DNA from 4 places in the Pseudomonas sp. No.117 genome. Region 1 is predicted to be linked to each of the others. Evidence: predicted binding sites of a transcription regulator. Region 1 holds the regulator's gene; each other region holds the start of a gene.
The links. The regulator FliA, encoded in region 1, starts transcription of late flagellar genes. The targets are predictions, from matches to a motif close to CTAAAGTTTNNNNNNNNNNNGCCGNTAA.
Positions count from the first base shown of each region.

Region 2: the regulator FliA is predicted to act here: its motif matches at 3,751-3,778, upstream of ACYJP6_RS14180 (methyl-accepting chemotaxis protein).
Region 3: the regulator FliA is predicted to act here: its motif matches at 1,719-1,746, upstream of ACYJP6_RS13845 (methyl-accepting chemotaxis protein).
Region 4: the regulator FliA is predicted to act here: its motif matches at 4,868-4,895, upstream of ACYJP6_RS02345 (methyl-accepting chemotaxis protein).

Region 1 covers NZ_BAAJNP010000007.1:260,351-267,546, reverse strand. The annotation lists gene flhA (flagellar biosynthesis protein FlhA) at 1-1,698, shown strand, start outside; gene flhF (flagellar biosynthesis protein FlhF) at 1,709-3,037, shown strand; gene fleN (flagellar synthesis regulator FleN) at 3,130-3,960, shown strand; gene fliA (RNA polymerase sigma factor FliA) at 3,957-4,697, shown strand; gene ACYJP6_RS18460 (chemotaxis response regulator CheY) at 4,785-5,159, shown strand; gene ACYJP6_RS18455 (protein phosphatase CheZ) at 5,179-5,967, shown strand; gene ACYJP6_RS18450 (chemotaxis protein CheA) at 5,994-7,196, shown strand, end outside.
Region 2 covers NZ_BAAJNP010000005.1:298,358-305,553, reverse strand. The annotation lists gene ACYJP6_RS14200 (LutB/LldF family L-lactate oxidation iron-sulfur protein) at 1-107, opposite strand, end outside; gene ACYJP6_RS14195 ((Fe-S)-binding protein) at 104-928, opposite strand; gene ACYJP6_RS14190 (lactate permease LctP family transporter) at 1,002-2,699, opposite strand; gene ACYJP6_RS14185 (GntR family transcriptional regulator) at 2,921-3,688, shown strand; gene ACYJP6_RS14180 (methyl-accepting chemotaxis protein) at 4,038-5,000, shown strand; gene ACYJP6_RS14175 (response regulator) at 5,011-5,382, shown strand; gene ACYJP6_RS14170 (STAS domain-containing protein) at 5,403-5,708, shown strand; gene ACYJP6_RS14165 (chemotaxis protein CheA) at 5,705-7,196, shown strand, end outside.
Region 3 covers NZ_BAAJNP010000005.1:235,093-242,288, forward strand. The annotation lists gene ACYJP6_RS13845 (methyl-accepting chemotaxis protein) at 1-1,683, opposite strand, end outside; gene ACYJP6_RS13850 (sulfite exporter TauE/SafE family protein) at 1,829-2,614, opposite strand; gene ACYJP6_RS13855 (hypothetical protein) at 2,733-3,095, opposite strand; gene ACYJP6_RS13860 (hypothetical protein) at 3,258-3,461, shown strand; gene ACYJP6_RS13865 (hypothetical protein) at 3,551-3,679, shown strand; gene ACYJP6_RS13870 (hypothetical protein) at 3,860-4,060, shown strand; tRNA gene ACYJP6_RS13875 (tRNA-Leu) at 4,170-4,254, opposite strand; tRNA gene ACYJP6_RS13880 (tRNA-His) at 4,306-4,381, opposite strand; tRNA gene ACYJP6_RS13885 (tRNA-Arg) at 4,417-4,493, opposite strand; gene folD (bifunctional methylenetetrahydrofolate dehydrogenase/methenyltetrahydrofolate cyclohydrolase FolD) at 4,741-5,595, shown strand; gene ACYJP6_RS13895 (glycine betaine ABC transporter substrate-binding protein) at 5,785-6,636, opposite strand; gene ACYJP6_RS13900 (alpha/beta fold hydrolase family protein) at 6,898-7,196, shown strand, end outside.
Region 4 covers NZ_BAAJNP010000001.1:497,817-505,012, reverse strand. The annotation lists gene norR (nitric oxide reductase transcriptional regulator NorR) at 1-532, shown strand, start outside; gene ACYJP6_RS02355 (choline ABC transporter substrate-binding protein) at 536-1,453, opposite strand; gene betC (choline-sulfatase) at 1,470-2,978, opposite strand; gene ACYJP6_RS02345 (methyl-accepting chemotaxis protein) at 3,098-4,738, opposite strand; gene ACYJP6_RS02340 (choline sulfate utilization transcriptional regulator) at 4,903-5,838, shown strand; gene gloA2 (SMU1112c/YaeR family gloxylase I-like metalloprotein) at 5,848-6,237, opposite strand; gene ACYJP6_RS02330 (lactonase family protein) at 6,395-7,196, opposite strand, start outside.

The DNA of each region.
Region 1 (7,196 bases):
GGTGCCGGCCGGATCTCCGAGGTCTCGGCCCGTTTCACCCTGGACGCCATGCCCGGCAAGCAGATGGCCATCGACGCCGACCTCAATGCCGGCATCATCGACCAGGCCGAAGCCAAGAAGCGCCGGACCGAAGTGGGCCAGGAGGCCGATTTCTACGGCTCCATGGACGGTGCCAGCAAGTTCGTCCGCGGTGACGCCATCGCCGGCCTCTTGATCCTTTTCATCAACCTCATCGGCGGCATGGCCATCGGCATGGCCCAGCACGGCCTGCCGTTCGGCGACGCCGCGCGCATCTACGCCCTGCTGACCATCGGTGACGGCCTGGTCGCCCAGGTCCCCTCCCTGCTGCTGTCAGTGGCCGCCGCCATCATGGTCACCCGGGTGTCCTCCGCCGAGGACATGGGCCAGCAGGTGAACCGGCAGATGTTCGCCTCGCCCAAGGCGCTGGCGGTGTCCGCCTTCATCATCATCGCCATGGGCCTGGTGCCGGGCATGCCGCACCTGCCGTTCCTCGGCCTGGGTGGCGGCGCTGCCGCTGGCGCCTGGATGATCTACAAGCGTCAGCGCCAGGCCAAGCAGACCGCCGAGGTGGAAGCCAAGAAGCAGCAGGAGCTGGCGCCGGTGCAGCGTCCGGCCGAGGCCAAGGAGCTGGGTTGGGACGACGTGACCCCAGTGGACATGGTCGGTCTGGAAGTCGGCTACCGCCTGATCCCCATGGTCGACCGCAACCAGGGTGGCCAGCTGCTGGCGCGGATCAAGGGTGTCCGCAAGAAGCTGTCCCAGGACCTCGGCTTCCTCATGCCGTCGGTGCATATCCGCGACAACCTGGACCTGCTGCCCAACGCCTATCGCCTGACGCTCATGGGGGTCAGCGTCGCCGAGGCCGAGATCTATCCCGACCGCGAACTGGCCATCAACCCGGGCCAGGTCTATGGCACCCTCAACGGCGTCGCCGCCAAGGATCCGGCATTCGGTCTGGAAGCCGTCTGGATCGACGTCACCCAGCGCGACCAGGCCCAGTCCCTCGGCTACACCGTGGTCGACGCCAGCACCGTGGTCGCCACTCACCTCAACCAGATCCTCTTCAAGCACGCCCACGAGCTGATTGGCCACGAGGAAGTCCAGCAACTGCTGCAGGTGCTGGCCAAGAGTTCGCCCAAGCTGGCCGAGGAGCTGGTACCCGGCATCGTCTCGCTGTCGACCCTGCTCAAGATCCTCCAGCAGCTGCTGCAGGAGCAGGTTCCGGTCCGCGACATCCGCACCATCGCCGAAGCCATCGCCAACGTCGGTCCGCGGAGTCAAGATCCCGCCGCCATCGCCGGTGCCGTGCGGGTCGCGCTGTCCCGCGCAATCGTCCAGAACATCGTTGGAATGGAGCCTGAGCTGCCTGTTATCACCCTTGAGCCAAGGTTGGAACAGATGTTGCTAAGTAGTATGCAGAAGGCCGGTCAAGGCGCCGAGGACGGCATGTTCCTCGAGCCTGGCATGGCTGAAAAACTGCAGCGTTCCCTCGTCGAGGCGGCGCAGCGTCAGGAAATGATGGGTAAGCCAGTGGTGCTGCTGGTGGCCGGTGCGATCCGCGGGATGATGTCCCGCTTCGCGCGGATGGCGGCACCGAACATGAGTGTGCTGGCCTACCAGGAAATTCCGGACAACAAGCAGGTCACCATCGTCGCTACCGTTGGCCAGAATGGCTGAGGTCTAGATCATGCAAGTCAAACGTTTCTTCGCCGCCGATATGCGTCAAGCCATGAAGCTGGTACGCGACGAGCTGGGCCCCGATGCCGCCATCCTCAGCAACCGCCGGGTCGCCGGCGGGGTCGAGTTGACCGCGGCGCTGGACTACCAGGCTCCGGCACCGGCCGCGCCCAACGCGGAGCTGCAGGCGGAGTTGCGCAAGACCCATGCGAAGATCGCCCAGGCCCATGCCGACCTCAGCATCCGCGCGCCGGGTGTCCCCTCGGCCGCGCCCAAGGACAAGCAGCTGCTCGGCGCCATCAGCGCCGCCGACAGCCGTCGCGAGCCGCTGCTCGACGCCCCCCGCGCCGCCCAGCCGGCCGCCGCCACTCCGGCCGCCAGCGCCGCGCCGGAAGACCGTCGCGCCCTGGAAGCCATGCGCAGCGAACTCAGTGGCCTGCGCGAACTGCTGGAAGTCCAGCTCGGCTCCATGGCCTGGACCCAGGTGCAGTCCACCCGTCCGCAGCAGGCCGGCCTCTGGCGTCGTCTGCAGCGCATGGGCCTGCCGGCCGACCTGGCCCGCCACCTGCTCGACAGCGTCGCCAAGATCCAGGATCCGCGCCACGCCTGGCGTATGCTGCTGGCCAACTTCGCCCAGCTGGCGAAGACCACCGACGCCAAGATCCTGGAGGAGGGCGGCATCGTCGCCTTCGTCGGTCCCGCCGGCATGGGCAAGACCACCACCCTGGCCAAGCTCGCCGCCAGCTACGTATTGAAGTACGGTCCCCAGAGCCTGGCGCTGGTCAGCATGGACAGTTTCCGCATCGGTGCCCAGGAGCAGATCAAGACCCTCGGTCGCATCCTCGACGTGCCGGTGACCCTGGTCGACCCGGGCCAATCCCTGGCCCAGGCCCTGGCGCCCCTGGCACGCAAGCGCCTGGTGCTGATCGATACCGCCGGCATGCCCGCCAACGATCCGGCGCTCAAGGCCCAGCTCGAAGCCCTGGCCAACCGCCAGCTGAAGATTCGCAACTACCTGGTACTAGGTGTCACCAGCCAGAGCCAGGTGCTCAAGGCGGCCTACCACAGCTATCGTCGCTGCGGCCTGAGCGGCTGCGTGCTGACCAAGCTGGACGAGGCCGCCAGCCTCGGCGAAGCCCTCGGCCTGGCCATCAGCCAGCGCCTGCCGGTGGCCTACATCGCCGACGGCCCGCGCATCCCGGACGACCTGCATCCGGCCCGTAGCCACCAGCTGGTGAGCCGCGCGGTGAGCCTGCAGGCGCCGGAAGAGCCGAGCGAAGAAACCATGGCCGGGATGTTCGCCGGCCTGTACCAAAGCAATGCCCGCCGCGCCGGTTAGCGCAGACGAACGGTAGTGGTGCATTGCATGCCTGGGCACGCCAAATGCACTTGGTCTAAAGTGTGACGGATTTCAATCAAAGGTATCAGGCAATGGGTAGCATGCATCCCGTCCAAGTCATAGCGGTCACGGGCGGTAAAGGCGGTGTCGGGAAGACCAACGTGTCGGTCAACCTGGCCTTGGCCCTGGCCGATATCGGGCGGCGCGTCATGCTGCTCGACGCCGACCTGGGCCTGGCCAACATCGACGTTCTCCTCGGCCTGTCGCCCAAGCGCACCCTGGCCGACGTCATCTCCGGCGAATGCGATCTGCGCGACGTGCTGCTGCAGGGGCCGGGCGGCATCCGCATCGTCCCGGCGGCCTCGGGGACCCAGGCGATGGTCAATCTGACGCCGGCCCAGCACGCCGGCCTGATCCAGGCCTTCAGCGACATCAGCGAGAACCTCGACGTGCTCATCGTCGACACCGCGGCCGGTATCGGCGATCAGGTGGTCAGCTTCGTTCGCGCCGCCCAGGAAGTCCTGGTGGTGGTCTGCGACGAACCCACCTCCATCACCGACGCCTACGCCCTGATCAAGCTGCTCAACCGCGACCATGGCGTCACCCGTTTCCGGGTCCTGGCGAACATGGCGCTGACCCCCCAGGAAGGCCGCAATCTCTTTGCTAAGCTGACCAAGGTGACCGACAGATTCCTGGATGTCGCCCTGCAGTACGTGGGTGCCATTCCGTTCGATGAAGCGGTGCGCAAAGCCGTGCAGAAACAGCGCCCCGTGTTCGAAGCCTTTCCGCGTGCCAAGGCCTCGCTGGCCTTCCGTGCGGTGGCTCAGAAAGTCGATGGCTGGCCACTGCCGGCCAATCCGCGCGGCCATCTCGAGTTTTTCGTCGAGCGCCTTGTGCAACCAGCCATCGGTACCCACGCATGACAGCATCCAGCGGGCTTCGCATGTACAGCAAAACCTCGGAACGTACCCAGCAGGAGCAGCTCATCAACCGCTATGCGCCGTTGGTGAAACGCATCGCCTACCACCTCCTGGCGCGGCTGCCAGCCAGCGTGCAGGTCGAAGACCTGATGCAGGCCGGCATGATCGGCCTGCTGGAGGCCTCGCGCAAATACGACGCGGGCAAGGGCGCCAGCTTCGAGACCTACGCCGGCATCCGCATCCGCGGCGCCATGCTCGACGAGGTCCGCAAGGGCGATTGGGCACCGCGCTCGGTGCACCGCAACACGCGCATGGTCACCGACGCCATTCGGGCAGTGGAAGCGCGCACCGGTCGCGACGCTAAAGATTCCGAGGTCGCGGCCGAACTTAAATTGAGTCTGGATGAGTACTACGGCATCCTTGGCGACACCATGGGGAGTCGCCTGTTCAGTTTCGACGACCTCATGGAGGGTGGTGAGCATGGGCTCGAGGAGAGCGGTTCGCATGAACTCGAACCCGGTCGCGGTCTGGAAGACGAGCGCTTCCGCAAGGCCCTGGCCGACGCCATCGCCAATCTCCCGGAGCGTGAACGCCTGGTGCTCTCGCTGTATTACGACGAGGAACTCAACCTCAAGGAAATCGGCGAGGTACTGGGAGTGAGCGAATCACGCGTCTGCCAGCTCCACAGTCAATGCGCGGCACGCCTGCGGGCGCGGCTGGCGGAATGGCGTTCGCGTTAACCGGCTGGTACTCAGGCTACTACGATTGCTTAGGCGCGCCTCACGGCGTGTGTGCGGATTAGGACGGAGGTCGACTTGGACAAGAACATGAAAATCCTCATCGTGGACGATTTTTCCACGATGAGACGCATCATCAAGAATTTGCTGCGCGATCTGGGCTTCACCAATACCGCCGAGGCGGACGACGGCAACACCGCGCTGCCGATGCTGCAGAGCGGCAACTTCGACTTTCTCGTCACCGACTGGAACATGCCGGGCATGACCGGTATCGACCTGCTGCGCCAGGTCCGTGCCGACGCGCGGCTGAAGACCCTGCCGGTGCTGATGGTGACCGCCGAAGCCAAGCGCGAGCAGATCATCGAAGCCGCTCAGGCCGGCGTGAATGGCTACGTGGTCAAGCCTTTCACCGCCCAGGTGCTGAAAGAAAAGATCGACAAGATCTTCGAGCGGGTGAACGGCTGAAGAAAGCCGCGGGGACGTTATGGATCAGCTTGGCACCAACAGCTTCAGCGACTTCGAGTCGAATTTAAAACAGCACGCCCAAGAGCTGGTGAAATGCCTGGAGAGCGGCGACTTCGCCCAGGCCGTGCAGGTCATCAATGAACTCAACCAGCTTCGCGACCGGGGTCTCTACCAGGAAGTCGGCAAGCTGACCCGCGAGTTGCACAACGCCATCGTCAACTTCGAGATCGATCCGCGCGGCATGGCCGGCGAAGAGGTCTCCCAGATCAGCGATGCCACCGATCGTCTTTCCTACGTGGTGAAGATGACCGAGAACGCCGCCAACCGGACCATGGATCTGGTGGAGGAGAGCGCGCCGCTGGTGGGCAACTTCGGCGACGAGGCCCGCGCCGTGCACGCCGACTGGAAGAAGTTCATGCGCCGGGAAATGGGCGCGGACGAATTCCGTGAGCTGGCCAAGCGCGTCGACGCCTTCCTCAGCCACAGCGAGAGCAGCGCCGGACAGCTGTCGGCCAAGCTCAACGACATCCTGTTGGCACAGGACTACCAGGACCTCACCGGTCAGGTCATCAAGCGGGTGGTCAACCTCGTCGGGCAGATCGAGAAAGACCTCGTCAAGCTGGTGATGATGGCCAGCCAGGTCGACCGCTATACCGGCTTCAGTCACGATCACACCGCGCTGATCGAACAGAATCGAAAAGAAAAGACGATGAAGGGTGAAGGTCCGCAGATTCATGCCGATAAGCGTGAAGACGTTGTGGCTGCTCAGGTCGACGTCGACGATCTTCTATCCAGTCTGGGCTTCTGACCCAGACCCTTTTGGGGAGTGCAGGAATGAGCTTCGACGCCGATGAAGAAATCCTCCAGGATTTCCTGGTAGAGGCCGGCGAGATTCTCGAACAGTTGTCGGAACAATTGGTCGAGCTGGAAAGCCGCCCGGATGACATGGATCTGCTGAACGCCATTTTCCGGGGCTTCCATACCGTCAAGGGCGGTGCCGGGTTCCTGCAGCTCCATACCCTGGTCGAGTGCTGCCACATCGCGGAAAACGTGTTCGACATCCTGCGCAAGGGCGAACGCCGCGTGGATGCCGAATTGATGGACGTGGTGCTGCAGGCCCTCGACTCCGTCAACGAAATGTTCAGCCAGGTGCGGGAGCGTCAGGAACCGACTCCGGCGACGCCCGAATTGCTGGCGGCCCTGGCCCGGCTGGCCGAACCGGCCGGCAGCGAACCGGCTCCGGCTCCGGCCCCATTCGCCTCCGCGCCTGCTGCGCCGGTGGTGGCCGCGCCGCCGCCGGCCCCGGTCGCCGCCGAAGCGGCCACCCCGGAGCTGAGCGACGCCGATTTTCAGAATCTGCTCGATGCCCTGGGCTCCGAGCCGAGCGCCGCAGCTGAAACCGCCGCCAGCGCCGGTGGTGACGACATCACCGATGACGAGTTCGAAGCCCTGCTCGATCAGTTGCACGGCAAGGGCAAGTTCAACGACGCTCCGGCTGCCACGCCGAGCGCCCCCGCGGTAGCGGCTGCTCCGGCAGCCGGCGCGGCGAGCGGCGATGACATCACCGACGACGAATTCGAAGCCCTGCTCGATGAGCTGCACGGCAAGGGCAAGTTCGCGGCCAGCGAGACCGCGGCACCTGTGGCAGCCGCGCCAGCTGCCGCAGCGCCGCCAGCCGCCGGTGGTGACGAGATCACCGACGACGAATTCGAATCCCTGCTCGACGAATTGCATGGCAAGGGCAAGTTCAGTGGTCCCGCCACCTCTTCCGAAGCGGTCGCTGCACCTGTCGCTTCGGCACCGGTAGCTGCCGCGCAGCCGGCACCGGCACCCGCGCCGAAAGCGGCTCCGGTGGCCGAGACCGCCGCGCCCAAGCCGGCGGCGGCACCTCCTGCCGAGCGTCCCACCAGCGAAGCGGAGACCACCGTCCGGGTCGATACCGCGCGGCTGGACGAGATCATGAACATGGTCGGCGAGCTGGTGCTGGTGCGTAACCGCCTGGTGCGCCTCGGCCTGAACAGCGGCGACGAGGCCATG
Region 2 (7,196 bases), on a different contig from region 1:
CGGAAGTTACGCCGCAACTGGTCGTCGCCCAGGGCCCGACGCGCGCGTGCCTTGAAGGGTGGTGGTTCGCTCACGTCGGTGAGGGGGATCTTGAGCATCTCGTTCATGCGGCACCTCCGATACGGCGCCAGAGGAAGCTGGCCAGGTGTTCGCCACGCAGGGCGGCACGTTGTTTCTCCAGAGCGCCGTTGATGTTCATCAGGCAACCGCAGTCGGCAGTGATCAGCTGGGCGGCGCCACTGTCCTGCAGGGCGCGGGTCTTGTCCGCCACCATGGCGCCGGAGATGTCCGGCATCCGCACCGAGAAGGTGCCGCCGAAGCCGCAGCATTCGCTCTCGTGGTCATGGTCGACGCGCTCCACAGCCGCTAGCTGGCCGAGCAGGGCGCGGCCGTGCAGGTGGGTCTGCATCTCGCGGCGGGCGCTGCAGGAGGTGTGCAGCGCCACCTTGGTCGGGGCGCCGCGGTCCTGGTAGTCGACCTGGCAGACGTGCAGCAGGAATTCGGCCAGCTCATAGGTGCGCCCGACCAGGTCCTGCACCTGCCGCAGGGTCTCGGGGTCGTCGGCGAACAGTTCGGCATAGTGATGGCGCAGCATCCCGGCGCAGGAGCCGGAGGGCACCACCACCGGCCAGGGTTCGGCGAACAGCGCCAGCTGGGCACGGGCCACGGCGCGGGCCTCCTCGGTATAGCCCGAGGTATAGGCCGGCTGGCCGCAGCAACTCTGCGCCTGGGGGAAATGCACGCGGAGGCCTTCGCGCTCCAGCAGGCGAATGCTGTCCATGCCGGCTTCGGGATAGAAGAGGTCCACCACGCAGGTGCCGAACAGATAGACCTGGGATGGCTTCTGCTGCGGATAGGTCCGCGGCGGCGCCAGGGGTGGCGCGGTGCGGGTGGCGTTGGGGGCGGCGTTGTGGAAGAGGTCGTTCATCAGGCGTCACTCCGGGTTGGCCCGGTAATAAGAGGACCGGCGACGGCCTGAACCGCCGCCGGGAACCGCGTGATCAGTGCACCAGCATGCCGGTGAACACATAGGCCTGCGCCAGGGTGATCAAGCCGACCAGCACGGCGAAGCCGATGCTGTGGCGCACGGTGAAGCGGAACAGGTCGGACTCCTTGCCCACCATGCCGGTAGCCGCGCAGGCCACGGCGATGGACTGCGGCGAGATCATCTTGCCGGTCACTCCGCCGGAACTGTTGGCGGCCACCAGCAGGGTGTCGGAAACGCCGATCTGGTGTGCGGTGGTCGCCTGCAGCGAGCCGAACAGGGCGTTGGACGAGGTATCCGAACCGGTCAGGAACACTCCCAGCCAGCCCAGCAGCGGCGAGAAGAAGGGGAACAGCGCGCCGGTACCGGCCAGCAGCAGGGCCAGGGTGGTGGACATCCCCGAGTAGTTGACGACGAAGGCGAAGGCCAGCACCAGTCCGATGGACAGGATCGGCTTGCGCAGCTCCACCAGGGTTTCCTTGAACACGCCCAGGGCGGTCGAGGGCTTGATGCGGAAGATGGCCATGGCGATCAGCGCCGAGATCAGGATGGCGGTGCCCGAGGCGGACAGCAGGTCGAGCTTGTAGACCGCCGGCATGGGCGTCGGGGTGGCTGCGATGGGCGCCGCCTTGAGCACCAGCTTGTCCAGATAGGGCACCGGCACGTTGATCACCAGGGCATAGAGGGCACCGCCGCTGGCGAACAGCGCCTTGAAGGCCTTGGTGGTCCAGATCGTCACGACCACGGTGAGGATCAGGAACGGCGACCAGGCCTTGATCACGGTGCCTAGCGAATGCTCGGGCGGCAGGCGACCGCCACTGCCAAAGCCCGCGCCGCCGCCCAGCATGGCCGCGCCGCCACCACCACCAACCACGGCCGTCGCACCCGCGGTGGCGTGCTGCGGCTGGCGCAGCTTGAGGTAGCTGGTGAGGGCGATCATGGCGGCCAGCGACGAGGTGATGTCAGGCAGTTCCGGACCGATGAAATTGGAGGTCAGGTACTGGAAGACGGCGAAGGTGCCGCCGCAGATCAGCGCCGGCTTCCAGGTTTCCCGCAGGCCGCGCATGCCATCCATCATGAACATCAGCCACAGCGGCACCAGCAGCGACAGCAAGGGCAGTTGGCGACCGGTCATGGCGCCGATCTTGAAGGCGTCGATGCCGGTGACCTGGCCGGCGACGATGGTCGGAATGCCCAGGGCGCCGAAAGCTACCGGTGCGGTGTTGGCGATCAGGCAGAGCCCGGCCGCCTTCAGCGGATTATGGCCCAAGCCCACCAGCAGGGCGGCGGTGATGGCCACCGGGGCACCGAAGCCGGCCGCGCCCTCCAGGAAGGCGCCGAAGCAGAAACCGATCAGCAGCACCTGCAGGCGCTGGTCGTCGGTGATGGAGAGGACGGAGCTGCGGATGATGTCGAACTGGCCGCACTTGACCGTCAGCTTGTAGAGGAACACCGCCGTGACGATGATCCAGGCGATGGGCCAGAGGCCGTAGAGAAAGCCGTAGCCGGCCGCCGCCAGCGCCTTGTCCACCGGCATGTGGTAGACGAACAGGGCGATGAGCAGGGCGATCGCCAGGGTCAGGGCGCCCGCCACATGCCCCTTGAGACGGAGTACGGCCAGGGCGATGAAGAAGAACAGGATCGGCAGGGCGGCGACGAAGGCCGAAAGGCCCAGGCTGCCGAGCGGAAGATAGAGCTGTTGCCAGGTTTCCATCGGGTGCTCCTTGATTGTTTTTGTAGGGAAGCGGCAGGACGGGGTTGCACAGCATCGCGACCTGTGGCAAAAATTGGTAAGACCAATTTACAAGGGCGACTTCCCGCACGTTAAGCGGGGTCTTTGCGGCTGTCAAACGGGTTATCGTGCGACTTTAGTCGTCCAAACGGTCGTGCCATACCCGTGCGAAGCGGCATCCGAAGGCTTTCTTGAGGGGTTTCATGGAGTTCCAACCGGTCAAGCAGCGGCGTCTGTCGGACGATATCGTCAAGCACCTGGAAGCCTTGATTGCCGAGGGCTCCCTACGGCCCGGTGAACGGCTGCCGGCCGAGCGTGCCCTGGCCGAGCGTTTCGGGGTCTCGCGGCCCTCGCTCCGGGAGGCGATCCAGAAACTGGTGGCGCGCGGCCTGCTCACCAGCCGCCAGGGCGGCGGTACCTATGTCACCCAGGCGCTCAACAGCGCCTTTACCGATCCCCTGCTGCCGCTGCTGGAAAGCCGCGAGGAAACCCGCCGCGATCTGCTGGAGTTTCGCCATACCCTGGAAAGCGCCTGCGCCTACTACGCCGCCCAGCGGGCCACCGAGCCGGACCTGGCGCGCCTGACCCTGGCCTGGGAGCGACTGGAGGCCTGCTACCAGCGACGCGAGACGCTGACCTGCGAAGAGGAGGGCGAGGCCGACGCGGCCTTCCACCTGGCCATCGCCGAGGCCAGCCACAACGCCGTCTACCTGCACAGCATCCGCAGCCTGTTCGAGCTGTTGCGGCATCACATGGTCACCAATATCGGCGGCATGCAGGCCCAGCGTGGCGAAACCCGCGAGCGGCTGCTGGAGCAGCACCGGGCGCTGTACCTGGCGATCGTCGCTGGCGAAGCCGAGCGCGCCCGCGACGCCGCCAGTCTGCACCTGGGCTATGTGCGAGAGGTATTGGAGGAAGCGGGCGCCATGGCAGGGCGTCTAGCACGGGCGAAACGGCGGGAAGATTTCTGAAGAAGTGTGGCAAAATATTGCATGGTGGCACTAGGCTATCGCAATAACTTCTTCGTCCGCGGCTAAAGTTTAGCGATTCGACGCTGATAACCCGGTCAGACCTTCCCGCCTTTGCAGGCGTCTAGACCGGTATCCTCCTGTGGAAAACGCCTCTTCTTCCCCCTCGCTCGTCGACCTTACCTTCGCGCCTGCATTGCTCGGTGCCTGCGGCGCCGCGGCGATTCTCTTCACCGGTGGCCTGAATCCGACCACCCTGGCCCTGGGCGCCGCCCAGGGCGGCCTGGCGGTCGGCCTCGGCTTCTGGCAGCTGCGTCGCGCCCAGGCGCGTCAGGCCGAGCATCCGGTCGGAATGCTCGCCGCCCAGGGTCCGGCCAGCGGCCGTGACGAAGCCCTCGAAGCCCTTTGTGTGGCGGTGCTGCCGGTGTGGTCCGAGCAGATCGAGGCGGCGCGTGCCCATACCGAGCAGGAGATCGTCAGCCTGACCAGCCGCTTCGCCGAGCTGGCGGGGCGCATCGAGAGCGTGACCGGTAACGATCAGGGCGCGGGTGATCGCCTGGTCAACCTGATGGCCAGCAGCCAGAACCAGCTGGATGGCATCCTGCAGTCCCTGCGCGAGGCGCTGTCCAGCAAGGGTGCCCTGCTCAACGAGGTGAATGGCCTCGCCGGGCTCACCGAGCAGCTCAAGAGCATGGCCAAGGACGTCGGTGACGTGGCTCGCCAGACCAACCTGCTGGCGCTCAATGCGGCCATCGAGGCGGCGCGTGCCGGTGAAGCCGGGCGCGGCTTCGCCGTGGTCGCCGACGAGGTCCGCAAGCTGTCCACCCTCTCCGGCGATACCGGGCAGAAGATCGGCGAAACCGTGGAAACGGTGAATGGCGCCATTGCCCGCACCCTGGAGCTGTCGCAACGCCACGCCGAGCGAGACACCGGCACCCTGAACCAGTCCGGCGAGACCATCGAACAGGTCATCGGCGCCTTCGGCGGCACCACGCGCGATGTGGTGGAGCGCAGCGACGCCCTGGCCGAGAACGCCGCGGCGGTCGGCGGCACCATCGGCGAGGTGCTGGTGGCGCTGCAATTCCAGGACCGGGTCAGCCAGATGCTCGGCCATATCCGTGACGACCAGGCCCGCCTCGAGCGCCTGGTGGTCGAACGCCGTGCCCTGGCCGCCAGCGGCCAGCCGCTGCCGCCCCTCGACACCAAGGCCTGGCTCGCCGCCCTGGCCCGTACCTACACCATGGCCGAGCAGGTCGCCGTGCACCACGGCAAGCGACCGGCCGCCACCGCTGAATCCGATATCACGTTCTTCTAAGGAAGCTGCTATGAGCAACAAGACCATTCTGATCGTCGACGACTCCATCTCCATCCGTCAGGTGGTGTCCATGACGCTGAAAAGCGCCGGCTACGACGTCATCGAGGGCTGCGACGGGCGGGACGCCCTGACCAAGCTGGACGGTCGCAAGGTCCACCTGATCATCAGCGACGTGAACATGCCCAACATGGACGGCATCACCTTCGTCGCTGCGGCGAAGAAGCTACCGGCCTACAAATTCACCCCGGTGATCATGCTCACCACCGAATCCGACGCCGCCAAGAAGGCCGCCGGCCAGGCCGCCGGTGCCAAGGCCTGGATGGTCAAGCCGTTCCAGCCGGCGCAGATGCTGGCGGCCGTTTCCAAGCTGATCATGCCCTGATAGCCCCGGAGGCTACCCCCATGAACGACGTCGTTCGTACCCGGTTGCCCTTCGTCGGGCCGCTGACCATCTATACCGCGGCGGACAGCAAGCCGCTGCTGATGGAGCCCCTCTCCGCCGGGGTCACCGTGGCGCTGGAGCTGGCCGAGGTCGACGAATTCGATTCGGCCGGGCTGCAGTTGCTGCTGCTGGCCCACCGGGAAGCGCAACGTCTGGGTGGCAGCCTCGAGCTGGTCGATCCCAGCCCGGCCATCACCGAATTGCTGGCGCTGGCCGGCCTCGCCGATTTCTTCACGGCCACGGCGGCCGAAGGGGTCGCGGCATGAATCTGGACGAGATCCTCAAGACCTTCATCGCCGAGAGCGAGGAGCTGCTGCAGCAGATGGAGGCCGCGCTGCTGCAGATCGAGCAGGCGCCGGACGACGCCGAGCTGATCAACGCCATCTTTCGCGCCGCCCATACCATCAAGGGCTCGGCCGGCCTGTTCGGCCTGGATCACGTGGTGGCCTTCACCCATGTCGCCGAAAGCGTGCTGGACCGCATCCGCAGCGGCGAGCTGGCCTTCGACGACACCCTGTCCGCGCTCTTCCTGGAGGTCTGCGATCACCTCAACGGCCTGATCGCCCGGGTCTCCTCCGGCAGCGAGCCCGAGGCCGAATTCCAGGCGGCCGGCGCCGCCCTGGTGCAGCGCCTCGAACACTACCTGCAACCCAGCGCCAAGGCCCTCGAGCCCGCCGCGACCGCCCGCGCCGCGCTGCCGCCCGCGGATGGCGTGGCGGCCGGTCATTGGCACCTGTCGCTGCGCTTCGGCCCGGACATGCTGCGCAACGGCATGGACCCCCTGGCTTTCGTGCGCTATCTCAACAGCTTCGGTCGCATCGTCACTATCGTCACCCTGACCGATGCCATCCCCGCGGCCGCCGAGATGGACCCGGAGACCTGCTACCTGGGGTTCGAGGTGGCCTTCGACAGTGATGCCGACAAGGACACCATCGAGGCGGCCTTCGAATTCGTCCGCGAGGACAGCCAGATCCGTATCCTGCCGCCGCACAGCCGCAGCAGTGACTACTGCCAGCTGATCGAGGCGCTGCCCGAAGAAGACCTGCGCCTGGGCGAGATCCTGGTGCGCTGCGGCACCCTGACCGCCACCGAGCTGGACGAGGTCCTGCGCCGCCAGGCCGATCCGGCGACACCGCGCAAGCCCATCGGCGAGGCCCTGGTCGAGGCGCACCTGGTCAATTCGCCGGTGGTGGACGCGGCGCTGAACAAGCAGCGCAAGGTCAAGGAACAACGTAGCGGCAGCGCCGGCGATGGCCAGTTGATCCGCATCGACGCGACCAAGCTCGACCAGCTCATCGACCTGATCGGCGAACTCATCATCGCCGGTGCCGGCACCCAGCTCATCGCCCAGCAGAGCGGCCTGGCCGCGCTGGTGGAGTCCACCGGGGTGCTCTCGCGGCTGGTCGAGGAGGTGCGCGACACCGCCCTGACCCTGCGCATGGTGCAGATCGGCACCACCTTCAACCGTTTCCAACGGGTGGTGCGGGACGTCTCCAAGGAGATCGGCAAGGACATCGCCCTGCAGATCAGCGGCGGCGAGACCGAGCTGGACAAGACCGTGGTGGAGAAGATCGGCGATCCGCTGACCCACCTGATCCGCAATGCCATGGACCATGGCATCGAGTCGGCCGAGTTGCGCCTGGCCCGCGGCAAGCCGGCCCAGGGCACCGTCGGTCTGCATGCCTATCACGAGTCGAGCAGCATCGTCATCGAGGTCACCGACGACGGCGGCGGCCTGGCCCGCGAGCGCATCC
Region 3 (7,196 bases), on a different contig from region 1:
CGAGGACACGTGCTCGGCCTCGCAGAAGATCCGGTGATGCTGGCCGCGAATTTCCTCCAACCGATAGCCGAGGGTGGCCAGGAAGTTGCGGTTGGCCTCGAGGATCTTGCCGGTCAGGTCGAACTCGATCACCGCCTGGCCGCGGTCGACGGCCGCCACCTTGCCGGCGTAGTCGCTGTTGCGGGTCTGGCTTTCGGTGATGTCCACGGCGAACTTCACTACCTTGCACGGCTTGCCGTCGGCGTCGAAGATCGGGTTGTAGGTGGCCTGGATCCAGATTTCCTCGCCACGGCTGTTGAGCCGCTTGTAGACCCCGGCATCGAATTCGCCGCGGCCGAGCTTATCCCAGAACAACCGGTACTCGGCCGAGCGGGCATAGTCGTCGGGACAGAAGATGCGGTGGTGCTTGCCCACCACCTCGTCGGCCTGGTAGCCCAGCGCCAGCAGGAAGTTGCGGTTGGCGGTGAGCACCGTGCCATCGAGGGAGAACTCGACGATAGCCTGGGACCTGTCGATGGCCGCGACCTTGCCTTCGTAGTCGCTGTTGCGCAGCTGGCTCTCGGTCACGTCGCTGGCGAACTTGACCACCTTGTAGGGATGGCCCTCGGCATCGAGGATGGGGTTGTAGGTGGCCTGGATCCACACCTGGCGCCCGTCGCTGGCGCGCCGCTTGTACAGGCCGGTGTCGAAGTCGCCGCGGCCGAGCTTTTCCCAGAACAGGCGATAGGCCGGCGAACGGGCGTAGTCGGGCTCGCAGAAGATCCGGTGATGCTTGCCGCGGACCTCTTCCAGGCTGTAGCCGAGGGCGGACAGGAAGTTCTCGTTGGCATCGAGGATGGTACCGTGCAGATCGAATTCGATCACCGCCTGGGCGCGGTCGATGGCGGCCATCTTGCCCTGGAATTCCGCTGACTGGAGTTGCGCATCGGTCACGTCGGTGGCGAATTTCACCACCTTGTACGGCTTGCCGTCGCTGTCGAGGATGGGGTTGTAGGTGGCCTGGATCCAGATCGGCCGGCCATCGCGCCGGATCCGCTTGTAGACCCCGGAATCGAACTTGCCCTGGCCCAGACGATTCCATAGCAGGGCGTATTCCGGCGAACGGGCGTAGTCGGACGGGCACATCAGGCTGTGGTGACGCCCGCGCACCTCGTCCAACGCATAGCCGGTCATGGCGAGGAAGTTGTCGTTGGCCCAGAGCACGTTGCCCTGCAGATCGAATTCGATCACTGCCTGAGCCCGCTGGATCGCGGCGATCTTGCCCTCGTACTCCACCGCCTGCAGGCGACTCTCGGTGATGTCGGTGGCGAACTTGATGATGCGCTGCGGCTTGCCCTCGGCGTCCAGCAGGGGGTTGTAGGTGGCGCGGATCCAGACCAGGCTGCCGTCCTTGCGCCGCCGCCGATAGACGCCACTGTGGAACTCGCCACGCCCCAAGGCTTGCCAGAACGCCTGGTAGTCCTCGCTTTCCGCTATCGCCGGCGGGCAGAACAGGCGGTGATGCCGGCCCCGGACCTCGTCCAGGCCATAGCCGAAGGTCTCCAGGAAGTTGTCGTTGGCCTGCAGCACATTGCCCTGCAGATCGAATTCGATCACCGCCAGGGAGCGGTCCAGCGCCTGGCGCAGGGCTAGATAGGCGGAGGCTTCATCGACAGCGACAGGCTCGGCGGCGGAGGGAAACATGGGCAGCTCCAGGGGGCGGGGGACTCGTGGCCAAGTTATCGGCAATTGCGATAACAAATTTAGCCACCAGTACCCTGGAACTGTTCAGCATCCGTGAATGCTCAGGCGCCGCCTGATCAGCGGCGCTTTGCCGGGGACGGCCGGCTCAGATCACCAGCTTGGCGCCGATTACCACTAGCATGACGGCGAGGCAGGGTCGCAGAACACCTTCCGGTACCCGGCCGGACAGATGACTGCCCAGGAAGATGCCCGGCAGCGACCCCAGCAGCAGGTAGCCCAGCACGTGCCAATCGAGATTGCCCAGCCCGGCGTGGCCCAGGCCGGCCACCAGGGTCAGGGGTACGGCGTGGGCGATCTCGGTGCCCACCAGGCGACGGGTCGCCAGCAACGGATAGAGCAGGAACAGGGCCACCGTCCCCAGCGCCCCGGCGCCGATGGAGGTCAGGGTCACCATGAAGCCCAGCACCGCGCCAGTCAGCACCGTCAGGGCATTGAGCCGCGCGGAACTGAGATGGAAGCCGTCGCCGGCATGGCGACTGGCGAAGGCGAAGATCTGCCGCTTGAACAGGATCGCCAGGGCGGTCAGCAGCAGCACCGTTCCCAGGGCATGCTTGATCAGGGCATTGGTGGCGTGTTGATCCCCCGGGAGCAGGGCCAGGGCGAGCAACGTCAGGGCGGCGGCAGGCACGCTACCCGCGGCCAGCCAGCCGGTCACCTTCCAGTCGATGTTGCGATTGCGCTGGTGGACGAAGACGCCACCGGCCTTGGTGATGGCGGCGTAAAGCAGGTCGGTGCCGACCGCCGCCGCGGGATTGATCCCGAACCAGAGCAGGATGGGCGTCATCAGCGATCCCCCACCGACGCCGGTCATGCCGACGATGAAACCCACTACCAGCCCCGCGATTACGAAGCCTGTCACCCCTACATCCATTACAGCCCCAATTGCCGTGGTCGGCTCATCTAGCGGCCGCACAGGATAGCGACTCCGTTTATGCCGTCATATATTGAAAGGGTCTTTGCTTATAACCAGAAGCGCTGGGACGCTGACCTCACCGCGCCCGGTGGGCCTCCAGGTAGGCCATGACCTCCTCCTGAGGGTAGCCGGCGCGCCGCGCAAGGCCCTCGATGGCCTCGTGGCAAGCGGGATCGGTGATGGTCGCGGGTATCGCGGCGCCGCAGGGACCGGGCGCCGCCTCGGCGAGAAAGCTCTGCAGATCCTGCTTGTGCTCGTCGGCCGCCGCATGGGTCCCCGTGGTCGGTGCATGGGCGGCCACCGGCGGCGTCGTGGTCGCCACCACGGCAGGCTCGCTGCTGGTCGAATCACTCTTGTGGGTAGTCGCCACGGCCGCCAGCACCAGGACACCGAACCCCACACTCAACAGCAGCAGCTTGCGCGTCGACTTCCCACTCATGATCCATGCTTCCCTTGGTAAACGTGCATTCCCGGCCGCAACCGGCAAAGAATGCCGGGGGTCCGAGTTTTGACCAATCACGTCAGACAATAGTCATCAGGCCTGTGTTCAGTCCAAGGCGCCCGTGCCACACTCGCCTCCATCAGGAGACAGGAGTGGCCCATGCAGCAGAAGGATTTCACCGCCCCTCGAATGCGCCAACTCGCCGCGGATCTCTCGCTCGCCGATCAATTGGCCGCCAGTGGCCAAGGTGATCTCAATGTCGAGCTGAAACGCCGGGTCCGAGAGGATCTCGAACGGGCGCTGCGCGAGGTCGGCCAGCTCAGCGAAGAGCAGACCCTGTGGCTGACCTGGGCGACCAGTTGAGCGCAACGACGGCCGCTGCGGTTCTCGCCGTCGTCGTGCTGTAACCCAGCCTTGGTATCCATGAAGGCATCCCGCTCCAGAGATTCGCCATGAAAACGGATTACGAAATCAGCGACGACATCGCCCAGCTGGTGGGCGGCGCCTTGATGAGCCTGGTACTGCTCGGTAGCGGAGCCATCGGCGGCGCCCTCTTCCTGCTGGCCGAGACGCTCAATTGACCGCCGGGTCCTCCCTCACCCCTCCTGCCCCTCGCTGAACCCAGCAGGCAATCCCTATGGGTGAAAGCCCCAGGATCGCCAGTGACAGGCGCCTTTCACCGCGGACTTGCATTACCGGCAGACCCGGCTACTCTTTGATAGTCGCAATAATGATTAGCGCACACATCGAGAGGCCGAATCATGCGAACCCAACTGACCCGTTCGATCACCCTGTTCGAGCCACCCCGGTCGCAGCCGCTGGCGAAGACCGGTTCGCCGGTGCCACCTTGCCGCCAGAACCCCGGCAGCGACGGCCATCGAGGATCCGCCAGGCAGCTGCTGGGCCTCGCCTTGCTGGGCGCCTGCGCCCTCTTCGCCCCGGTAGTGCGGTGCCTTCACTAGCGCGTCAGCCGTGCCCAGGACGCCGCATTGCGCTGGAACCGACCGGCGCTCGCCTTCTCGCAGGCACAAAAAAACCGGCCTAGGCCGGTTCCTTGCTGTGCAGCTTGATTGGTGCGGACGGAGAGACTCGAACTCTCACACCTTGCGGCGCCAGAACCTAAATCTGGTGTGTCTACCAATTCCACCACGTCCGCGAGACGCTTAAAAGACGAACGCCAGACACGAGGTCTGGCGTTCGCTGAATATGGGGTGGACGATGGGAATCGAACCCACGACACCAGGAGCCACAATCCTGTGCTCTACCAACTGAGCTACGCCCACCATATCTTGCTTGCTTGCCGTCGCCGAACCGCCAATGGCGCGCCCGGCAGGACTCGAACCTGCGACCATCCGCTTAGAAGGCGGATGCTCTATCCAGCTGAGCTACGGGCGCCTTTCGGCAGCTGCCCTGGCAGAGACGTCCTTGGTGAGAAGTCCCTTGCCTGGCCCTTGTCAGTGACTTGGGCTGTGCTCGGCAAGCGGGGCGAATCTTATAAAGCCACCGCCGGGCCGTCAACAGATTTTTAAAAAAATTTTTAAGCAGAAGAATGAGTTAGCCGCCGCCGAGCCGTCGCTGTTGCCAGTGGGCCCGTCCATGCGAAAATACCCGACCTTATTTCCGTCACCACCAGAAATCGCCCATGACCGCCCAACTGATCGACGGCAAGTCCATTGCCGCCCGCCTGCGCCAGGATATTGCCCAGCGAGTCTCTCAACGTCGTAGCGCCGGACTGCGCGCCCCTGGCCTCGCCGTCATCCTGGTCGGCGACGATCCCGCCTCGCGGGTCTATGTGGCTCACAAGCGCAAGGACTGCGAGGAGGTCGGCTTCGACTCCTATGCGCACGACCTGCCCGCCAGCACCGGCCAGGCCGAGCTGGAAGCCCTCATCGATCGCCTGAACGACGACCCGAGCGTCGATGGCATCCTCCTGCAGCTGCCCCTACCCGCGCACCTGGATGCCACCCAGTTGCTCGAACGCATCCGCACCGACAAGGACGTGGACGGCTTCCATCCCTATAACCTGGGTCGCCTGGCGCAGCGCAATCCGCAACTGCGCCCCTGTACCCCCAAGGGCATCATGACCCTGCTGCACAGCACCGGGGTCGATCTCTATGGCCTGGATGCAGTCGTGGTCGGCGCCTCCAACATCGTCGGCCGCCCCATGGCCCTGGAACTGCTGCTGGCGGGCTGCACCGCCACGGTCACCCACAGATTCACCCGCTCGCTCGAACACCATGTGCGCCAGGCCGACCTGGTGGTGGTCGCGGTCGGCAAGCCCGGGCTGGTCAAGGGCGAATGGATCAAGCCGGGCGCCATCGTCATCGACGTCGGCATCAACCGCCAGGCCGATGGCCGGCTGGTCGGCGATGTGGAATACGACAGTGCCCGTGAGCGCGCGAGCTGGATCACCCCGGTTCCTGGCGGAGTCGGTCCCATGACGCGGGCCTGCCTGCTGGAGAACACCCTGTACGCCGCCGAGCAGTTGCACGGCTAGGCAGTCATTCGCGAGCCAGCGCCCTAAAGGACCTGGGCGGCCCCGCTAGAACGCCTGAGCAAACGCCCTGTACCGGTGACGAACGAGCAGCTCCCCGCGCTTTCGATGCCGGTTGGTCGACGCTCGGCACAGCGTGAACCGTTGTCAAGAAAACGGGCCCCGCGGGGCCCGTCGTCCATTCGGCGAGGATCAGGGCAACCAGGACTTCACGCGATCCGGGTGCTTGGCGATCCAGGCCTTGGCGGCTTCTTCCGGCTTCTGGCCTTCTTCCACGGCCAGCATCACCTCGTTCACCTCACCGGGCTGCCAGGCGAACTTCTTCAGGAAATCCCAGACCGGCTTGGCCTTGGCTTCCAGGGCCGGATTGGCCACGGTGTCCACGTGCTCGGAGCCGCCGAACACACCCTTGGGATCCTCGAGGAACTTGAGCTTCCACTTGGCGAACATCCAGTGCGGCACCCAGCCGGTCACCACCACCGGCTTCTGGTCCTTCTCGGCGCGGGTCAGCTCGGCGATCATGCCGCTACCCGAACTGGCCACCAGCTTGTAGTCCAGGCCGTAGTCCTTGATCGCCTGGTCGGCCTTGAGCATGACGCCGGCGCCGGCATCGATACCGACGATGCGGCCGCCGAAGTCGGCCTTCTGCGCCTGCAGGTCGGCGATGCTGTTGGCCTTGACGTACTCGGGCACGATGAGGCCGATCTTGGCGTCAGGGGTGTTGACGTTCAGGTCGACCACCTGGTCCTTCATCTTCTCGTAGTAGGCGCCGTGGGTGACCGGCAGCCAGGCGGAGAGCATGGCGTCGAGCTTACCGCGGGCGACCCCCTGCCACATGATGCCGGCGGCGACCGGCATGAGCTTCACCTCGTATCCCAGGCTCTGGCGGATCACTTCAGCTGCGGTATGGGTCGTTGCCACGCTATCGGCCCAGCCATCGACGTAGCCGATGGTGATCTCGGGCTTGGCCGCCTGAGCCAGACCCATGGCCGTGGTGAGCGCGACACCGAGTCCTATTCCCAACAGTTTCTTCACCATGCTCATGCAGCAGTCCTCTCGCTATGGAATTCGGGCGGTTGCCCCGCGCCCATCATTCGGGCAATGCAAGATGGCCACTACCGTCTGCGCGACGCATAGCGACCGGTTAGCGACAACAACCGCACTTTTCGCGACAACGGTTGTCCTTGACGCAGCCCTCGGACCGCTCTGTAATCGACGCCTCGCAGAAAGCTGCGAGTATCGATGCAACCTCTCGAAGGCCCGTTGTCTTACCTTCGCTCTCAGCCCTCTGAAAGGACTCTGTCCATGCGTCTTCCCTTGCGCGTCGCCGCCCTGCTGGGCGCGCTGTTTTCCAGCCTCTATGGCACCGCGCAGGCGGCAGCCGAAGTGGATGCCGCCACCTACGGCTATCCCCTGGTCAATCCGTTCGAGGCGACCATCGTCACCACGCCGGAAAAATTCCGGCCGGAACTGCCGCCCGAAAGCACCATCGACCAGGACGACTACAGCCTCAACCTGCGTCCGGAGCGGGAATACCAGCTGCCCGGCAACTTCTGGCCGGTGAAGAAATTCCACTACCGCCTGGCCCGCCAGGACCACCCGGC
Region 4 (7,196 bases), on a different contig from region 1:
TCGCGACCTGGCCGAGGCAGTGCGCGCCGGGCGCTTTCGCGCCGATCTCTATCATCGCCTGAGCGTCTATCCGCTGGCGGTGCCCGCCCTGCGCGAGCGCGGTCGCGACGTGCTGCTGCTGGCCGGCTTCTACCTGGAGCAGAACCGCGCCCGGCTCGGCCTGCGCGGGCTGCGGCTGACCCCGGCGGCGCAGCGAACCCTGCTGGCCTACGACTGGCCGGGCAACGTGCGCGAACTCTCCCACCTGATCAGCCGGGCGGCGCTCAAGGCCCATGCCGGCAGCCAGGAGCGCGGCGGCATCCTGACCCTGGACAGCGATCAGCTCGGCCTGCCCCTCGACACCCTGCCCCTGCCCACTGACGAACCCGCGGTGCTCGCCCCGTCGCTGCGCGAGGCGACCGACGCCTTCCAGCGCCAGACCATCGCCCTGACCCTGGAGCAGCACGGCCAGAATTGGACGCTGGCCGCCGCCGCCCTGGGGCTGGATCGCGCCAACCTCGCCCGCCTGGCGCGCCGGCTCGGGCTCAGGTAGCCATCAGAGCGCCTGCTGTACCGCCGGCAAGGCGGGCTGGCCCTCGCGGGTGGTGACCCCCTGCAGCCAGGGCTCCAGCACCTGGGGATGGGCCTTGAGCCAGGCCTTGGCGGCGGTGTCGTAGCTACCGCCCTTGTCCCGCGCGGCGCTCATGACGGCGTTTTCCATGTCCAGGGTGAACTTCAGGTTGCTCAGCAGCCGGGCCGGATTGGGACACTGCTCGGCATAGCCCTTGCGCGTTAGGGTGTTCACCGTACCGGCGGTGCCGAAGTACTTGTCACCCCCGCTGAGGTACTTGATCGGGTAGTCGACGTTCATGGGATGGGGCGTCCAGCCCAGGAAGACCACCCACTTGTCGCGCTTCACCGCCCGCCCGACCTGGGACAGCATGGCCTGCTCGCTGGACTCCACCAGCTGCCAGCCACCGAGGCCGAATTCGTTGCCCTGGATGATCTTCTGCAACGACTGGTTGGCCGGCGCGCCGGCGCCGATGCCGTAGATCTTCTTGTCGAACTGCTCGGCATGCTTCGCCAGGTCGGCGAAGCTCTTCACCCCGCCGTCCCAGACATAGGTGGGGACCGCCAGGGTGAATTCGGTCCCGGTCAGGTTCTGCGCCAGCTCGGTGACCAGGCCGCTCTTCACGAACTGGTCGTAGTGCGCCTGCTGCGCCGGCATCCAGTTGCCGAGGAAGGCGTCCACCTGCCCATCGCGCAGGCCACCGTAGATGATGGGCACCGCCAGGGTCTCGACCTTGCTCTGATAGCCGAGCGCGCTCAGGACCGCGCCAGTGAGCGCATTGGTGGCGGCGATGTCGCTCCAGCCCGGGTCGGCCAGGCGAACGGTGCCGCAGGCCTGCTCCTCGGCCTGGGCCGACAGGCTGACCAGGGCCAACGTGAACGTAGCGAAGATTCCAGGTTTCATGGCCGTGTTCCTTGGTTCAGGGTTGAGGGAAGCGGGCGCGGCGTTCCAGGTCGTCGAGGTCTATATGGTTGCGCATGTATTGCTGGCTGGCGTCGACGAAGGGCTGGTGATCCCAGCTGGTCCGCTCGCCCTGCGCCAGCGCCGCGGCGACGAAGCGCCGCCGCCGCTGGCTGGCCAGGACCTCGCCGTGCAGGCGCTCGAGGTCCCAGCGCTGGCGCACCTCCGCCTGGAAGGTGGCGAGCAGCTCGGCATAGTCGGCGCTGGCGGCCAGGTTCTCGCGCTCCAGCGGATCGTTCTGCACATCGAACAGCAGCGGCGGATCCAGCTCGCAGTGGATGTACTTGTAGGGACCGCGGCGGATCATCAGCAGCGGGCTGACGGTGCCCTCGGCCAGGTATTCGCCGATGACCTCGTCGTGCCCCTGCCCTCCCTCCAGGTGCGCCAGCAGGGAGCGCCCGTCCAGCGGCAGCTCCGCGGGCAGGCTGCCGCCGGCCAGCTCGACGAAGGTCGGCAGCAGATCCATAGTCGACACCGAGGCCTTGACCCGCGCCGGGGCGAAATGCGCGGGCGCATGGATCAGCAGCGGGACGCGGGCGGCCATCTCGAACCAGTGCATCTTGTACCAGAGTCCGCGCTCGCCGAGCATGTCGCCGTGGTCGCCGGAGAAGACGATCACCGTGTCCTCGGCGAGGCCGCAGTCTTCCAGGGTCTTGAGCAGCTGGCCGATCTGGGCGTCGACGTAGCTGCAGGCGCCGTAGTAGGCCTGGCGGGCATCGCGGATCTTGGCCGCGGGCAGCGGCTTGTCCCAGAGATCGATCACCTTGAGCAGGCGCTGGCTGTGGGGATCCTGCTCGGCCTGGGGGATGGTGGCATCGGGCAGGGGAATGTCGGTCTCGTCATACAGGTCCCAGAATTCCCGGGGGATGGTGTAGGGATCGTGGGGATGGGTCAGGGACACGGTCAGGCAGAAGGGCTTGGCGTCGCCGCGCCGCACATGGTCGTAGAGGTACTGGCGCGCCTTGAAGACCACCTCCTCGTCGAAGTCCAGCTGGTTGGTACGCACGCACGGCCCGGCCTGCAGCACCGAGGACATGTTGTGGTACCAGCTCGGCCGCACCTCGGGTTCATCCCAGTTCACCGCCCAGCCGTAGTCGGCCGGATAGATGTCGCTGGTCAGGCGCTCTTCGTAGCCATGCAGCTGGTCCGGGCCACAGAAGTGCATCTTGCCCGACAGCGCCGTGCGATAGCCGAGGCGGCGCAGATGATGGGCATAGGTGGGGATGTCGGCGGCGAAATCGGCGGCGTTGTCGTAGGCGCCGATCTTCGACGGCAGCTGGCCACTCACCAGGGTGAAGCGCGACGGCGCGCACAGCGGGCTGTTGCAATAGGCCGAGTCGAACACCACGGCCTGTTCAGCCAGGCGTTGCAGGTTCGGCAGCTTGATCGGCGAGGCGGCGTCGTACAGCGGCAGGATGGGCGCCGCCATCTGGTCGGCCATGAGGAAGAGAATGTTGGGCTGCTGCACGAGGGTCTCCTGCCGGGATCAAGTTGACTTATGGGTCCCATGATCGGTAGGAGCTATGACGCGGTAAAGGTCAGCCATGCTGATGCCTCGGATAAGCCAGGCTTATCCGAGGCCGGCCCTCACAGCTGGAAGCGGGCGACCAGCTGGTTGAAGGAGGTGGCCAGGCGCGAGAGGTCCTGACTGGACGCGCTGGTCTGGTTGGCACCGGCGGCGGTCTGGGTCGAGAGATCCTGGATGTTGCTCAGGTTGCGATCCACCTCGCGGGCTACCTGGGCCTGCTCTTCCGCGGCGCTGGCGATCACCAGGTTGCGCTCATTGATGCTGGCCACCGCCTCGGTGATGCGTGCCAGCGCCTGATCGGCGGCCTGGGCGCGCTCCTGGGTGGCCTGGGCCCGGCCCTGGCTGCTGTCCATGGCGCGCACCGCCTGGTCGGCGGTCTGCTGCACGGTGCCGATGATGCCTTCGATCTCGCCGGTGGAGGTCTGGGTCCGGGCGGCCAGGGCGCGGACCTCGTCGGCCACCACGGCGAAGCCGCGGCCCTGCTCGCCGGCGCGGGCCGCTTCGATGGCCGCATTGAGCGCCAGCAGGTTGGTCTGCTCGGCGATGCTGCGGATCACGTCGACCACCTTGCTGATGTCCCTTACCTGGTCGGCCAGCTGCTGCACGGTCTGACTGGAGCTGCCCAGTTCCGCGGTCATCGCGTCGATGGCACCCACCGCCTGCTGTACCTCGCGGCGGCCGGCCTCGGCTTCCTCGGTGGTGGCGTGGGAAGCGGCGGAGGTGGACGCGGCGTTGCGCGCCACTTCCTCGACGGCGCTGGTCATCTGGTTCACTGCGGTAGCCGCCTGCTGGATCTCGTCGTTCTGCCGCACCAGGCCGCGCGAACTCTCGTCGGTCACCGCGGTGAGCTCTTCGGCCGCCGAGGCCAGCTGATCGGAGGCCCCGGCGATTTCCTGCAGGGTATCCTTGAGGTTGCGCTGCATGCCCGCCAGGGCGTCGAGCAGTTGGCCCGGTTCGTCGCGGCGCTGGTTGACCAGGGTCTGGGTCAGGTCACCCGCGGCGATGCGGCGGGCGCTGGCCACGGCCTGGCCAATGGGACCGGTGATGGAGCGGGTGATGAGGATGCCCAGGGCGATGGCCACCACGAAGGCGACCACGATGCCGGAATAGAGCATGAAGTTCGCCTGGTAGGCACTGACGTCGGCTGCCTGGGCCCCTTCGCTGATCTGGCGGTTGTTGGAATCCACCATGATCTTGAGTTCATCCAGAACCCGCTGGTAATTGGTCTGGACCTCGCCATTGAGGAGTTCGTTGACGTGGGCCATGTCGCCCTGCTGCAGGAGCGCCAGGGCCCGCTGGATGCTGGCCTGGTACAGCGGCCAGTCCTTTTCCATCTGATCACCGGCCAGCCGCTCGTCGTCTTCCAGCGGCGTGGCACGGTAGGTGGCGAAGGCCTTCTCGCTGGCCAACTGGTTGGCCTGCATGCGCTCGCGCGCCTGGGCCTGCTGGTTGGCATCGGCACCCACCGCGGCCAGGGACACCAGCCGATAGAGGTCACGATTCTGGGCCACCGCATAGGTGGTGGCAGCATTGGTATTGCTTACCGAGACCAGGTTGTTGGAAAAGGTCAGCTTCAGGCTGTCGGCCAGGGTAGAAACGCCCTGGACACCGAGAAAACCGACGACCAGGGTGATGCAGGCACAGGCAACGAAGGCGGTCAGCAACTTGACCGCCAGACTGGCATTGGCGAATCCATTCATAGCAAGCTCCTGAAATGGATAAGAAAGTAAGGAAAAGGGATCAGCAGCGGATGCTAGAGCGGTTTTATGTGAACTGGTTCACTATTTTTTGTAACAGCTAGCGATGGCTAACGCCTCGATTACCTTTTTCTATCGGCAGCTGATCGAGGATATTTAGGCCGCCCATGACTAACCCTTCGCTGGATAGCCTGCGGATCTTCGCGACCGTGGCCCGCCACCTGAGCTTCACCCTGGCCGCGGTGGAGCTGGGTACCACCCAGCCGGCGGTGAGCCAGCAGATCAAGCGGCTGGAGGCCCAGCTGGATACGCGGCTGTTCGACCGTATCCATCGCGGCATCGCCTTGACCGCGGCCGGCCAGTTGCTCCAGCAGCATGTCGAGGCGGGGCTGGCCAGCATCGATGAGGGCTTGCGCGCCATCACCGCACAGCCTGCCCATGAGGTGCTGCAGGTCGCCACCGACTTCGCCTTCGCGGCTTACTGGCTGCTGCCGCGGCTGCCGCGCTTCCATGCGCGCCATCCCCAGCTCGACGTCAGCCTGATCACCAGTGATCGGCTACCCGTGCTGGGGGCGGAAGTGGATGTGGCCCTGACCTTCGGCGATGGCCGCTTCAAGCACGGCGAGGCCTGGCCGCTGTTTCGCGAGGAGGTCTTTCCGGTGTGCAGTCCGCGGCTGCTGGCGGATCGTTCGGTACCCCTGAGCCACACCCAGCTGGCGCACTGGCCGCTGCTGCACCTGAAGGCCGCGCCCAACAGTCGCTGGTACGACTGGCCAGCCCTGCTGGCGGCGCTCGACTGTCCTGCGCCGGCCAGCAACCAGAACGGCGCCGTGCTCAGCTTCGACAACTACACCCTGGTGATCCAGGCGGCCATCGCCGGCCAGGGCGTGGCCATCGGCTGGCGACACCTGGTCGATGATCTGCTGGCCCAGGACCTGCTGTGCCGGCCGTGCCCGGGCTCGGCGACCTCGGGCTACGGCTATTACGCGGTGTTGCCGCAGCGCAAGCGGCGGCAACGGCTGCTGCAGCCCTTCCTCGACTGGCTGCTGGAAGAGCTGGCAGCGCCGCGCGAGTCCCTGGCCGGGGTACGGCTGGCGACCTGAGCGCAGCGCTCAACGCTCGTAGACTTCCAGCGGCAGATCGTCAGGATCGGCGAAGAAGGTGAATCTCTTGCCGGTCAGCTCGTCGGTGCGGATCGGCTCGGTGACCACCCCATGCCTCTGCAGGTGAGCGACGCAGGCGTCCAGGTCGGCCACGGCGAAGGCCAGGTGGCGCAGGCCCTGGGCCTCCGGGCGCGACGGCCGTGGCGGCGCGTCGGGGAAGGAAAACAACTCCAGCTGGGCGTGCTCGCCCACCGCCAGGTCCAGCTTCCAGGAGCGCCGGGCTTCGCGGTAGGTCTCGGCGATCACCGGCAGGCCGAGGATCTCGGTATAGAAATGCCGGGAGCGTTCATAGTCGGCGCAGATCAGCGCCACGTGGTGCAGACGGTCGAAGAGGGTCATAGGAAGCTGTTCACGATCTCGCGAGCTAGAGCCGAACAGGGCCTCGGGCCCTGCAAAAACACCTGAAAAAGCGCGGTTTACGCGCTGAATGTGCATGACGACCGGCCCGCCGATCCAGGGCGTTGCTGACGCAGGGTGGCCGATCGTGAACAGCTTCTCAGGGTACCGCGACGAATTTGAGGTCAGCCGGCGCGCCCACGTCCAGGCTCTGCAGTTCGTCGCCGAGCTTGCCGCTGTCGGGATCCCGGGCGAAGACCTTGAGCTGGTTGGATTTCTGGTTGGCGACCAGCAGGAAGCGGCCGGACGGATCGATGGCGAACTCCCGCGGCGACAGGCCATTCACCGGATGCCGCTCGACGAAGGTCAGGGTGCCATCGGCGTTCACCGCGAACACCGCCAGCTGGTTGTCGGTGCCACGGCTGGCGACGTAGAGGAAACGGCCATCACCGGACAGGTGCAGCGCCCCGGCGTCACGCTCGCCGGCGAATTCCTGGGGCGTCAGGCTGTAGCTCTGCAACTGGCGCAGCATGCCGTCCTGGTGGGCGAAGGCCATCACCTGGCCGACCAGCTCCAGGGTCAGGTAGGCGTAGCGGCCATCGGCGCTGAACACCAGGTGGCGCGGGCCGCTGCCTTCCGGCACCGGGACGAAGGGGGTCTCCGCCGCCACCAGCGGACGCTCCGGCTGTTGCGGCAGGTAGCGATAGACGAACACCTTGTCGGCCCCCAGATCCGGGGCGAAGACGAAGCGTCCATCGGGGGTGGTGACCGCGGCATGCACATGGCTCGACTGCTGGCGGGCGTGCTGTTCGCTGGGCTGGTGGAATTCGATCTGCGCCACCGGGCTGAGCACCCCGCCGTCCTGGATCGGCAGCACCGCCAGGGAGCCTTCCGGCAGGCTGGAGTAGTTGGCCACGAACAGGTACTTGCCGTCGGTGCTCAGGCTGGAATGAGTCGGCTCG